Linked DNA regions of Azospirillum brasilense. The protein of the gene in region 1 interacts with the protein of each later gene in a pairwise test. Links are inferred from orthologs where the notes say so. Each region holds a gene or a part of one and is shown on either strand. Other genes may lie near its edges.

Evidence for each region. Proteins that work in one complex are often made in the same cells at the same time.
Region 2: the proteins of H1Q64_RS06835 (region 1) and def interact in binary tests that used the Escherichia coli proteins (3 or more experiments, as listed by UniProt). The link is inferred for Azospirillum brasilense from one-to-one orthologs.

What each region holds. Positions count from the first base shown.
Region 1 is NZ_CP059449.1:1,437,345-1,442,213, reverse strand. What follows is about bases 941-3,881. They hold H1Q64_RS06835 (aspartate-semialdehyde dehydrogenase), read left to right. Parts: upstream 941-1,871; coding sequence 1,872-2,891; downstream 2,892-3,881. Other genes in these bases: H1Q64_RS06825 (NAD(P)-dependent oxidoreductase), read right to left, coding at 3,360-3,881; H1Q64_RS06830 (acetyltransferase), read left to right, coding at 2,888-3,355; H1Q64_RS06840 (hypothetical protein), read right to left, coding at 1,476-1,739; sdhC (succinate dehydrogenase, cytochrome b556 subunit), read right to left, coding at 941-1,227. Also shown: sdhA (succinate dehydrogenase flavoprotein subunit), read right to left, coding at 1-424; sdhD (succinate dehydrogenase, hydrophobic membrane anchor protein), read right to left, coding at 431-826; more of sdhC, read right to left, coding at 838-940; more of H1Q64_RS06825, read right to left, coding at 3,882-4,229; H1Q64_RS06820 (tellurite resistance TerB family protein), read right to left, coding at 4,256-4,660; H1Q64_RS06815 (AEC family transporter), read left to right, coding at 4,808-4,869.
Region 2 is NZ_CP059449.1:601,245-605,946, forward strand. Bases 787-3,560 are described here. They hold def (peptide deformylase), read left to right. Parts: upstream 787-1,807; coding sequence 1,808-2,314; downstream 2,315-3,560. Other genes in these bases: rmuC (DNA recombination protein RmuC), read left to right, coding at 787-931; H1Q64_RS02835 (cold-shock protein), read left to right, coding at 1,133-1,342; H1Q64_RS02840 (hypothetical protein), read left to right, coding at 1,451-1,681; fmt (methionyl-tRNA formyltransferase), read left to right, coding at 2,339-3,319; truA (tRNA pseudouridine(38-40) synthase TruA), read left to right, coding at 3,301-3,560. Also shown: more of rmuC, read left to right, coding at 1-786; more of truA, read left to right, coding at 3,561-4,038; H1Q64_RS02860 (branched-chain amino acid ABC transporter permease), read left to right, coding at 4,122-4,702. UniProt on the Escherichia coli protein: Removes the formyl group from the N-terminal Met of newly synthesized proteins. Requires at least a dipeptide for an efficient rate of reaction. N-terminal L-methionine is a prerequisite for activity but the enzyme has broad specificity at other positions.

The sequences.
Region 1 (4,869 bases):
CGGCGGCGGCGCAGGTGCGGTAGGCCTGCTGCTTGCCGTAATGGGCGGTCATGCCGCCGAAGGCGCGCTGGTAGATCTTGCCTTCCGGCGTGCGCGAGAAGGGCACGCCGTAGTGCTCCAGCTCGATGATCGCCGGGATGGCCTCGCGGCACATGTACTCGATGGCGTCCTGGTCGCCCAGCCAGTCCGACCCCTTGACGGTGTCGTACATGTGGAAGCGCCAGTCGTCCTCGCTCATGTTGCCGAGCGCCGCCGAGATGCCGCCCTGGGCGGCCACGGTGTGCGAGCGGGTCGGGAAGACCTTGGTGATGCACGCCGTCTTCAGGCCCTTCTCGGCCATGCCGAAGGTGGCGCGCAGGCCCGCACCGCCGGCACCGACGACGACGACGTCATAGGAATGATCGATAATATCGTAGGCGGCCATGGCTCGTCAGGCTCCGAACGAAATCTTGAGGACGGCGATGACGCAGGCGGCACCCAGCACGAAGCACAGGGCTTTCACGGCCAGGATGCTCAGGATCTTCGCCATCTCGTTGTGCACGTAGTCCTCGATCACCACCTGCAGCCCGGCCTGGGCGTGGTGGAAGGTGACCACGGCGGTCAGCACCATCATCAGCGCCGAGAAGGGCGACTCCAGCCACGCGACGAAGGCCGCATGGTCGGCGCCCAGATGGCGGATCACGCCGAAGACGAACCAGATGGTCAGCGGAACCAGGGCGATGGCGGTGACGCGCTGGTGCCACCAATGCTCGGTACCGTGCTTGGCGGAACCCAAGCCGCGCGCGATCTGCAGCGGCGAGCGGAGGGTCTTGCTGTTGGACGCCATGTCTTCTCTCCTCACCACACGGCCAAGCCGATGATCCAGGTCAGCACGGTCAGCACGGCCGCCGCACCGATGACGATCTGGTTGCCGCGGTCGGCCTCGCTCAGCTCGAACGCCTTGCCGGCGTCCCACACCAGATGCCGGATGCCGTTGCACAGGTGATAGTAGAGCGCCAGCGACCAGCCGAACATCAGCAGCAGCCCGATGAAGGAGCCGATGAAGTGCTGCGCGCGCTCGTAGGCGGCGGGGCTGGTGGCGGCGGCGACCAGCCACCAAGTCAGCAGAAGGGTGCCCACGGCCAGCCCCACGCCCGTGATGCGGTGCGTGATGGACAGGAGCGCGGTCCTGGGGAGTTTGTAGACCTGCAGATGCGGAGAGAGCGGCCGACCGCTGCCGTTTGCCATTGCGTCGTCCTCAGTTCGGCGACCGGTCGCGGCAAGGAGGGCTGTTGCCGCGACGGCGGGTGATGCGAGACCGAAAGTTTTAAGCCCTGCTGTGTTTGGCGATTGAATTACGCCTCTACCGCACACGAGTCAACGGCAGGGACTTGGCCGTGGCCAAAATGGCGCACCGCGGGAAGTGCCTGAAAACTAACGGGCTTTGCTGCAGCTGGTATTACCAGGGCCGAAACCCGGTTTCGCCGTTCAGCCTATTACTTGTCGAAGCGGCGAACATTCTCCACCATCATCGAATACATCTGGGTAATCAGCTCCGCCGGACGCAGCCGGCCGAAGGGAATGTTCTCCTTGGCCCACTCCACCAGCCCCTCGGGCGGGCGGACCGGAGCGACCTCGTAGCCGGCCTTCTTCAGCGCGTTCATCACCGAACGCGCCTGCTTGGTGTAGTCCTCGTTGAAGAAGGACTTGTCCGCGTCCTTGATCGCCTTGGCAATGATGTCTTCGAGCGGAGTGGCCATGCCCCGGTGTGCCGGTCGCGGTCGTTCGTGATGGGGCGGACACGGTGTCACAACGCGGGCGCTGTTGCAATTCCATTGGGAACCGCATACCTCAAGCCCTCTTCGCACCGCATATCACAGGGATTAACCGCCATGGGCTACACAGTCGCGGTCGTCGGCGCCACCGGCAACGTCGGCCGGGAAATGCTGAACACCCTCGCCGACCGCCGCTTCCCGGCCGACGCGGTGATCGCCCTGGCCGCCGACAGCGCGGTGGGCAAGGAAGTGTCCTTCGGCGAGGACGCGGTGCTGAAGGTCGAGGACGTCGGCCGCTTCGACTTCAAGGGCGTGGACATCGCTCTGTTCGCCGCGGACGCCAAGGTTTCGGCGGCTCATGCGCCGCGCGCCGCGGCGGCGGGCGCCGTGGTGATCGACGCCAGCCCGCAGTTCCGCATGGACCCCGACGTCCCGCTGGTCGTTCCGGAGGTCAACGCCGACGCGCTCGCCGGTTACGCGAGGAAGAACATCGTCGCCAGCCCCGGCGGCGCGGCCATCCTGTTGGCCATGGCGCTGAAGCCCCTGCACGAGCAGGTCACGGTGAGCCGCGTCGTCGTCTCCACCTACCAAGCGGCCTCGGACGCCGGCAAGGAGGGGATGGACGAGCTGTTCAGCCAGACCCGCGCCATCTACGTGAACGACCCGGTGCAGAAGTCCGTCTTCTCCAAGCAGATCGCCTTCAACGTCATCCCGCACATCGGCCCCTTCATGGAGGACGGCGCGACGCGGGACGAGTGGGCGATGAACGTCGAGACGAAGAAGATCCTCGACCCCAAGATCAAGGTGAGCGCGACCTGCGTCCGTGTCCCCGTCTTCATCGGCCATTCCGCCGCGATCACCATCGAGTGCGTCGAGCCGGTGACCGCCGAGGAGGCCCGCCGCATCCTGCGCAAGGCGCCGGGCATGCAGGTGATCGACCAGCAGGAGAACGACGGCTACATCACCCCGGTCGAGATCGCCGGCGACGACCCGGTCTTCGTCAGCCGCCTCCGCGAGGACTACACGGTGGACAACGGCCTGTCCTTCTGGGCGTCCACCGACAACCTGCGCAAGGGCGCCGCGCTCAACGCCGTGCAGATCGCCGAGCTGCTGGTGAAGGAGTATCTCGACGCGTGATCCCGATCCGTTCCTCCCGCCCGGACGACGCCCCGGCGCTCTTTGCCGTCTGGCTCGCCGCGGTGCGCAGCACGCACGACTTCCTGAGCGAGGAGGACATCGGCTTCTACGCCGACCTCGTGCGCGACCAGTATCTTCCGTCGGCGGCGCTCATGGTCGCGGTGGACGGCGACGACCGGCCGGTCGGCTTCCTGGGCATGAGCGGGTGCCGGATCGACACGCTGTTCGTCGATCCGGCGTGGCACGGCCAGGGGATCGGCCGTGCCCTGGTCGCTTACGCGTTGGACAGCGGGCAGGGACTGACGGTCGACGTGAACGAGCAGAACAGCGCCGCACGGGCTTTCTATCGGCGCCTCGGCTTCCGGGAAATCGGGCGCTCCGCGCTGGACGACAGCGGCCGCCCGTTCCCCTTGCTGCATCTCGCCCTCGATAGCTCCGGCCAAGGCGGCCCGACCGGAGCCTGAAGGCTTACTTGACGAACAGCCGATACAGCGCAGAGTGGTCCAGCCCGCCGTCGCCCTGCTCGGCCAGCAGCTCGAACAGCTCCAGGCTGAGGCCCAGCGCGGGAAGCTGGATTCCGGACTCCTCCGCCAGTTCCTCCGCCTGTTTCAGGTCCTTGATCTGGGTGACCACGCGGCCGCCCGGCGTGAAGTCGTCGGAGACCATGCGCTGGCCGTGCAGCTCCAGGATGCGCGACTCGGCGAAGCCGCCGCGGATGGCGTCGCGGACCTTGCCCGGCTCCACCCCCGCCGCCTTGGCCAGCGCCAGCGCCTCGGCCACCGCGCCGATGCTCAGCGCCACGATCACCTGATTGGCCATCTTGGCGACCTGCCCGGCCCCGCTGTCACCGACATGGGTGATGCGCTGGCCCATCGCCTGGAACAGCGGCAAGGCGCGGGCGAAGGCCTCCTCCGTGCCGCCGGCCATGATGGTCAGGGTGCCGGCCTCCGCCGCCACCGTGCCGCCGGACACCGGGGCGTCCACCCAGTCGGCGCCCCTGGCGCGGACGGCCTCGGCCAGCTTGCGGGTCGCCCCGACCGCCGTGGTGCCCATGTCAATGACGAGATGGCCGGGCCGCAGCGCGTCGATCAGGGATGCTGCCACCGCCTCCACCGCCACGGTGTCCGACAGCATCAGCACGATGGCGTCGGCGCGGGCGGCGACCTCGGCGGGTCCGGCGGCGGGGCTCATGCCCTCGCCGGCCAGTTCCTCGACCGGGCCGGGGCTGCGGCTGCTGATCACCAGGGCCGCACCGGCCTTCGCCAGATTGCGGGCCATCGGCCGGCCCATCAGGCCCAGCCCGATGAAGCCGACCGTACGGTCCTTGAGGTCTGCCATGTCCCTGGCCGCCATGTCCCCGGCCGTCACAGGCGGGTGTGGCGCGCCCGCGCGCCGCGTTCGATGGCGGCGGCGCACAGCCGGTCCACGCCCAGCTTGTGCCGGATCAGCTCCAGCATCCGCAGTTCCTCCTGCGAGGCCGACGGATCCGCCGCGGCGATGTCGCAGGCGAGCGCATAGGCGGTCTCGGACAGCTTGGACGGAATGGCCTCCTTGACGATCTGGAGCGTCGTCTCCAGCCCGTCGGCGTCGGCCAGCAGGCCGGAGCATTCGCGGGTCACATCGGTCAGCCGGTCGATATCGAAATCCTTGAAGATCGGCAGGTAGCGGACGTTTTCGCCGATGGCCTCAAGCTCCGCGTCCGTCATGTCGCCGTCGCACGCCGACACCAGCACCATGACGTAGATGAGCGCGCTGTGATGGTTGATCATCGAAACTCCTGCGGAAAAAGGGCCCCGCCCAATCTTGCCCGCCCCCCGCGCGCCGTCAAGGGAGGGAGCGCCGTCAAGGGAGCTATGCCCGCGACGGACGGGTGGGTCCCTCGACAGGGGACGGGTTGCCCCTTAAGGTCGGGTCCCATGTCGGTGGTCTTCAACGTGGCGCTCCCGGTCTTCGCCATCATCCTGGCGGGCGTCCTTTC
Region 2 (4,702 bases), 840 kb from region 1 along the record:
CATGGACGGCCAGATCCAGGAGATGGAGCGCAGCCGCGCCGGCGCCTACGAGGGGCTGAAGCAGCAGGTGCTGTCGCTGGTGGAGACCCAGGCCCAGCTCCGCGCCGAGACCGGCAACCTCGTCCGCGCCCTGCGCAGCCCGGTGGCCCGCGGGCGCTGGGGCGAGATCCAGCTCCGCCGGGTCTGCGAGATGGCGGGCATGCTCGACCATTGCGACTTCGTGGAGCAGATGAGCGTGGAGGCCGCCGGCGGGCGGCTGCGCCCCGACCTCGTGGTCAAGCTGCCCGGCGGCAAGACCATCGTGGTGGACGCCAAGACGCCGCTGGAGGGCTATCTCGACGGGGTGCAGGCCGCCGACGACGGCGCCCGCCGCGACGGGTTGTCGCGCCACGCCCGCCACGTGCGCGAGCATATGAAGCAGCTCGGCACCAAGGCCTATTGGGACCAGTTCGCGGATTCCCCGGAATTCGTCGTGCTGTTCCTGCCCGGCGAGAACTTCTTCTCCGCGGCTCTGGAGCATGACCCGGCGCTGATCGAGGCGGGCATCGACCACCGCGTGATCCTCGCCACCCCGACGACGCTGATCGCGCTGCTGCGCGCCGTCGCCTATGGCTGGCGGCAGGAGCGGCTGACCGACAGCGCCCGCGAGATCAGCGCCTTGGGCGCCGAGCTTTACAAGCGCCTGCACGACCTGGGCGGCCACATGGAGCGGTTGGGCGGGCAGCTCGAAAAGGCCGTGGGCAGCTACAATGGGGCGGTCGGCAGCCTGGAGTCCCGCGTCCTGGTCACCGCCCGCCGTTTCCGGGACCTGCACGCCACCCCGGACAGCGCCGAGGAGATCCCCCTGCTGGAACCGCTGGACCACGCCCCGCGCCCGCTCCAAGCGCCGGAGCTTCGCGCGGCCGAGCTGCGAGCGGCAGCCAGGGCTTAGGACCGAAGTCTGCAACCCAGATTTGCCCGTCTTGTTTCGCCTTGCAAAGGAGGGGAGCGGTCCCAATTTCCCTCCTGTCATTCTGCTTCGGACTGCCGGCCTGCTACGCCTTCGGGTGCCCAGATCGTCGCTATGCCTGGACACAGTCTGATGCGCCGCACCGGCCGATGCGGCGCCTTTCATACTAATCGGAGAGCAATCATGCCCGTCGGTACCGTCAAGTGGTTCAACAGCACCAAGGGTTATGGCTTCATTCAGCCGGACAACGGTGGTGCGGACGTTTTCGTCCACATCTCCGCGGTTGAGCGCGCGGGTCTGCGCAGCCTGAACGAAGGCCAGAAGGTGTCCTACGAGGAGCAGCGCGATCCGAAGCGCGGCAAGACCTCGGCGGAGAACCTGAAGGCCGTCTGAGCCACGTCTCACGGCACGGCATCGGAGGGGGCACCGGGAAACCGGTGCCCTTTTCCGTTGCGCGCTTTTCCTCTACAAGCACCCCCCTGACGTTCGGAGTTTCCCCCCATGGCCAAGACCAAGAAGAAGCAGCCGGTAGACAGCGCCTACGTGCTGTTCGACGTTCTGTACGAAGACGGCGCCCGCACCTCCAACCGCAAGGTTCCCGGCACGCTGGTCGGCGGCCTGGACGGCGACGAGCCGGCCCGCGGCTTCATCGAGGAGCAGGACCGCAAGATCGCCGAGATGTCCGGCAATCCCCGCGGCCCCATCAAGTCGATCACCCGCTCGCCCCTCTGAGGCGCGGCCGTCCCGATGGGATCGGCGGGTCGCCGCGGGTTGTGCCTTGCGCCTTCCTTGACCTCGTGGCCCGCCCCCCATATTTTGACGGATTGTCGCACCTCCACGCACCGTTGCTGAGTTCCCATGGCCGTTCTCGATATCCTCGTCGCCCCGCACCCCGTCCTGAAGCAGAAGGCGAAGCCCGTCGAAAAGGTCGACGCCCGCATCGCCAAGCTGATGGACGACATGGTCGAGACCATGTACGCCGCGAAGGGCATCGGCCTCGCCGCGCCGCAGATCGGCATCCTGGAGCGGGTGATCGTCGTGGACGTGCACGACAAGGACGAGAAGCCGAACCCTATCCGCCTCGCCAACCCGGAAATCGTCTGGAAATCGGACGAGACGTCGGTGTGCGAGGAGGGATGCCTGTCGGTGCCCGACCAGTACGCCGAGGTCACCCGCCCCTCCTCGGTCCGCGTCCGTTACCTGGACGAGACCAACGAGATGCGCGAGATCGAAGCCGACGGCATGCTGGCGACCTGCATCCAGCACGAGATCGACCATCTGAACGGCGTGCTGTTCGTCGACTACCTGTCGATGCTGAAGCGCAACATGATCCTGCGCAAAGTCCAGAAGATGCAGCGCGCCTAACCTTCTGACGTTGGACGACTCTTCATGACGCCGCTCCGCCTCGTTTTCATGGGCACGCCGGATTTCGCCGTGCCCAGCCTGCGCGCCCTGGCCGATGCCGGGCACGAGGTGGTCTGCGTCTACAGCCAGCCGCCCCGCCCCGCTGGGCGCGGGCAGCAGGTCCAGAAATCCCCGGTCCACCGCTTCGCCGAGGAGCACGGCATCCCCGTGCGCACGCCCAAGTCGCTGCGCAACGCCGAGGCCCAGGCGGAGTTCGCCGAGTTGAAGGCCGACGCCGCGGTGGTCGCCGCCTACGGTCTGATCCTGCCGCAGCCGATCCTCGACGCGCCGCGGCTGGGCTGCCTGAACGTGCACGGCTCCCTGCTGCCGCGCTGGCGCGGCGCCGCCCCGATCCAGCGTTCGATCCTGGCCGGCGACGCCGAGACCGGCATCACCATCATGCAGATGGACATCGGGCTCGACACCGGAGCCATGCTGCTGAAGGACGCGGTGCCGATCACCGCCGGGACCACCGCCAGCAGCCTGCACGACGCGCTGGCCGAGATGGGCGCCCGCCTGATCGTGGAGGCGCTCGGCGGCCTCGCCGAAGGCCGCCTGACCGCAGAGCCGCAGCCGGAGGCCGGCGTGACCTACGCCGCCAAGCTGACGCGCGAGGATGGCCGGCTCGACTGGACGCGCGACGCCGCCTATGTGGAGCGGCAGGTCCGCGCCCTCACCCCCTGGCCCGGCTGCTGGTTCGACGCCCCGACGCCGACGGGCGGGGTGGAGCGGATCAAGGTGCTGAAGGCGGAGCCCGCGCCCGCCCCGACGCCTGATGCCCGCAAGGCGGCGCCCGGCACGCTGCTGGACGACCGCCTGACCATCGCCTGCTCCGACGGCGCCGTACGCCTCACCCTGGTGCAGCGGCCCGGCAAGGCCCCGGTGGATGGCGCCGCCCTCCTGCGCGGCTTCGCCCTTCCCGTCGGCACCCGTCTCGGCGACGCCGCATGCAGCGCTGGAAACTGACCCTCGAATATGACGGCCGGCCCTTCGTCGGCTGGCAGCGGCAGGACAACGGCCCCTCCGTCCAGCAGACGCTGGAGGAGGCGATCGAGCGCCTGTCGGGCGAGACCGTGCGCGTCCACACCTCCGGACGGACGGACGCCGGGGTGCACGCGCTGGGGCAGGTCTGCCATTTCGATCTGGAAAAGCCCTTCACCGGGCTGAAGCTGCGCGACGCGCTGAACTTCCACCTGAGGCCCGCCCCCGTGGCCGTCCTGCTGGCCGAGGCGGTGCCGGAGGAGTTCCACGCCCGCATGACCTGCCTGGGGCGCAGCTACGTCTTCCGCATCGTCAACCGCCGCGCCCCGCTGGCCCTGGAGACGGGCCGCGCCTGGCACGTCATGCGCCCTCTGGACGCCGAGGCGATGCACGCGGCCGCGCAGGTCCTGGTCGGCCGGCACGACTTCACCAGCTTCCGCGCCGCGCTCTGCCAGGCCAACTCCCCGGTCAAGACGCTGGAGCGGCTGGCCGTCGAGCGGGTCGGCGACGAGGTCCGGGTGCACGCCGCCGCCCGCTCCTTCCTGCACCATCAGGTGCGCAACATGGTGGGCACGCTGGAGCTGGTCGGGGCCGGCAAGTGGAGCGCCGACGACCTGCGCCGCGCGCTGGAGGCCCGCAACCGCTCCGCCGCCGGGCCGACCGCCCCGCCGGATGGGCTGTATTTCGTCGGCGCCCGCTACTGACACTCCCAAGGCGGCGTCTGGCGCTCGTTGCCAATTGCCGATAGACTCTCAGGCGAAGCACAACCGGCCGGGTTTCCGTCGCCGTGCACCGTCATCCGCCGCGCCTGCTCCCACCGTTCCTGCTGCTCATCGCCGCCCTGCTGCTGACCGGCTGCGGTGTGGACGGCGATCAGGCCGCGCTGTGCGGCAAGTTGATCCCCGCCTTCGACTCCGGACCCGTCACCATCCTGGACACGCAAGCGCTGGGCGGCGACGAGCCGGCCTTGCGCCTGACTTACCGCTCGGGCAACGGCGGCGCGGAGACCGGCACCCACTGGATCGCCTGCCGCTTCGGCGGACGCTTCTTCGACTCGCGCCGGCACGAGCTGGTGGCGGTGGCGACCGACCGCATGGGGCGGCTGCGGCCCATGCAACTCATCATGCTGCGCATCTGGGCCGGCCTGCCCGCCGCCCGCCTAGGCCTGCCGCCCGAGTCGAGCAGACCGGAGCCGGGGCCGCGGACGGACTGGGCGCCGCTGCTCTTCTTCCTGCAACAGCTCATCAACGCGGCCACGGTGGCCTGCGTCTACGGGCTGCTGGCGCTGGGCTACACGCTGGTTTACGGCATCCTGGGGCAGATCAACCTCGCCATGGGCGAACTGACCATGATCGGTGCCATGCTGAC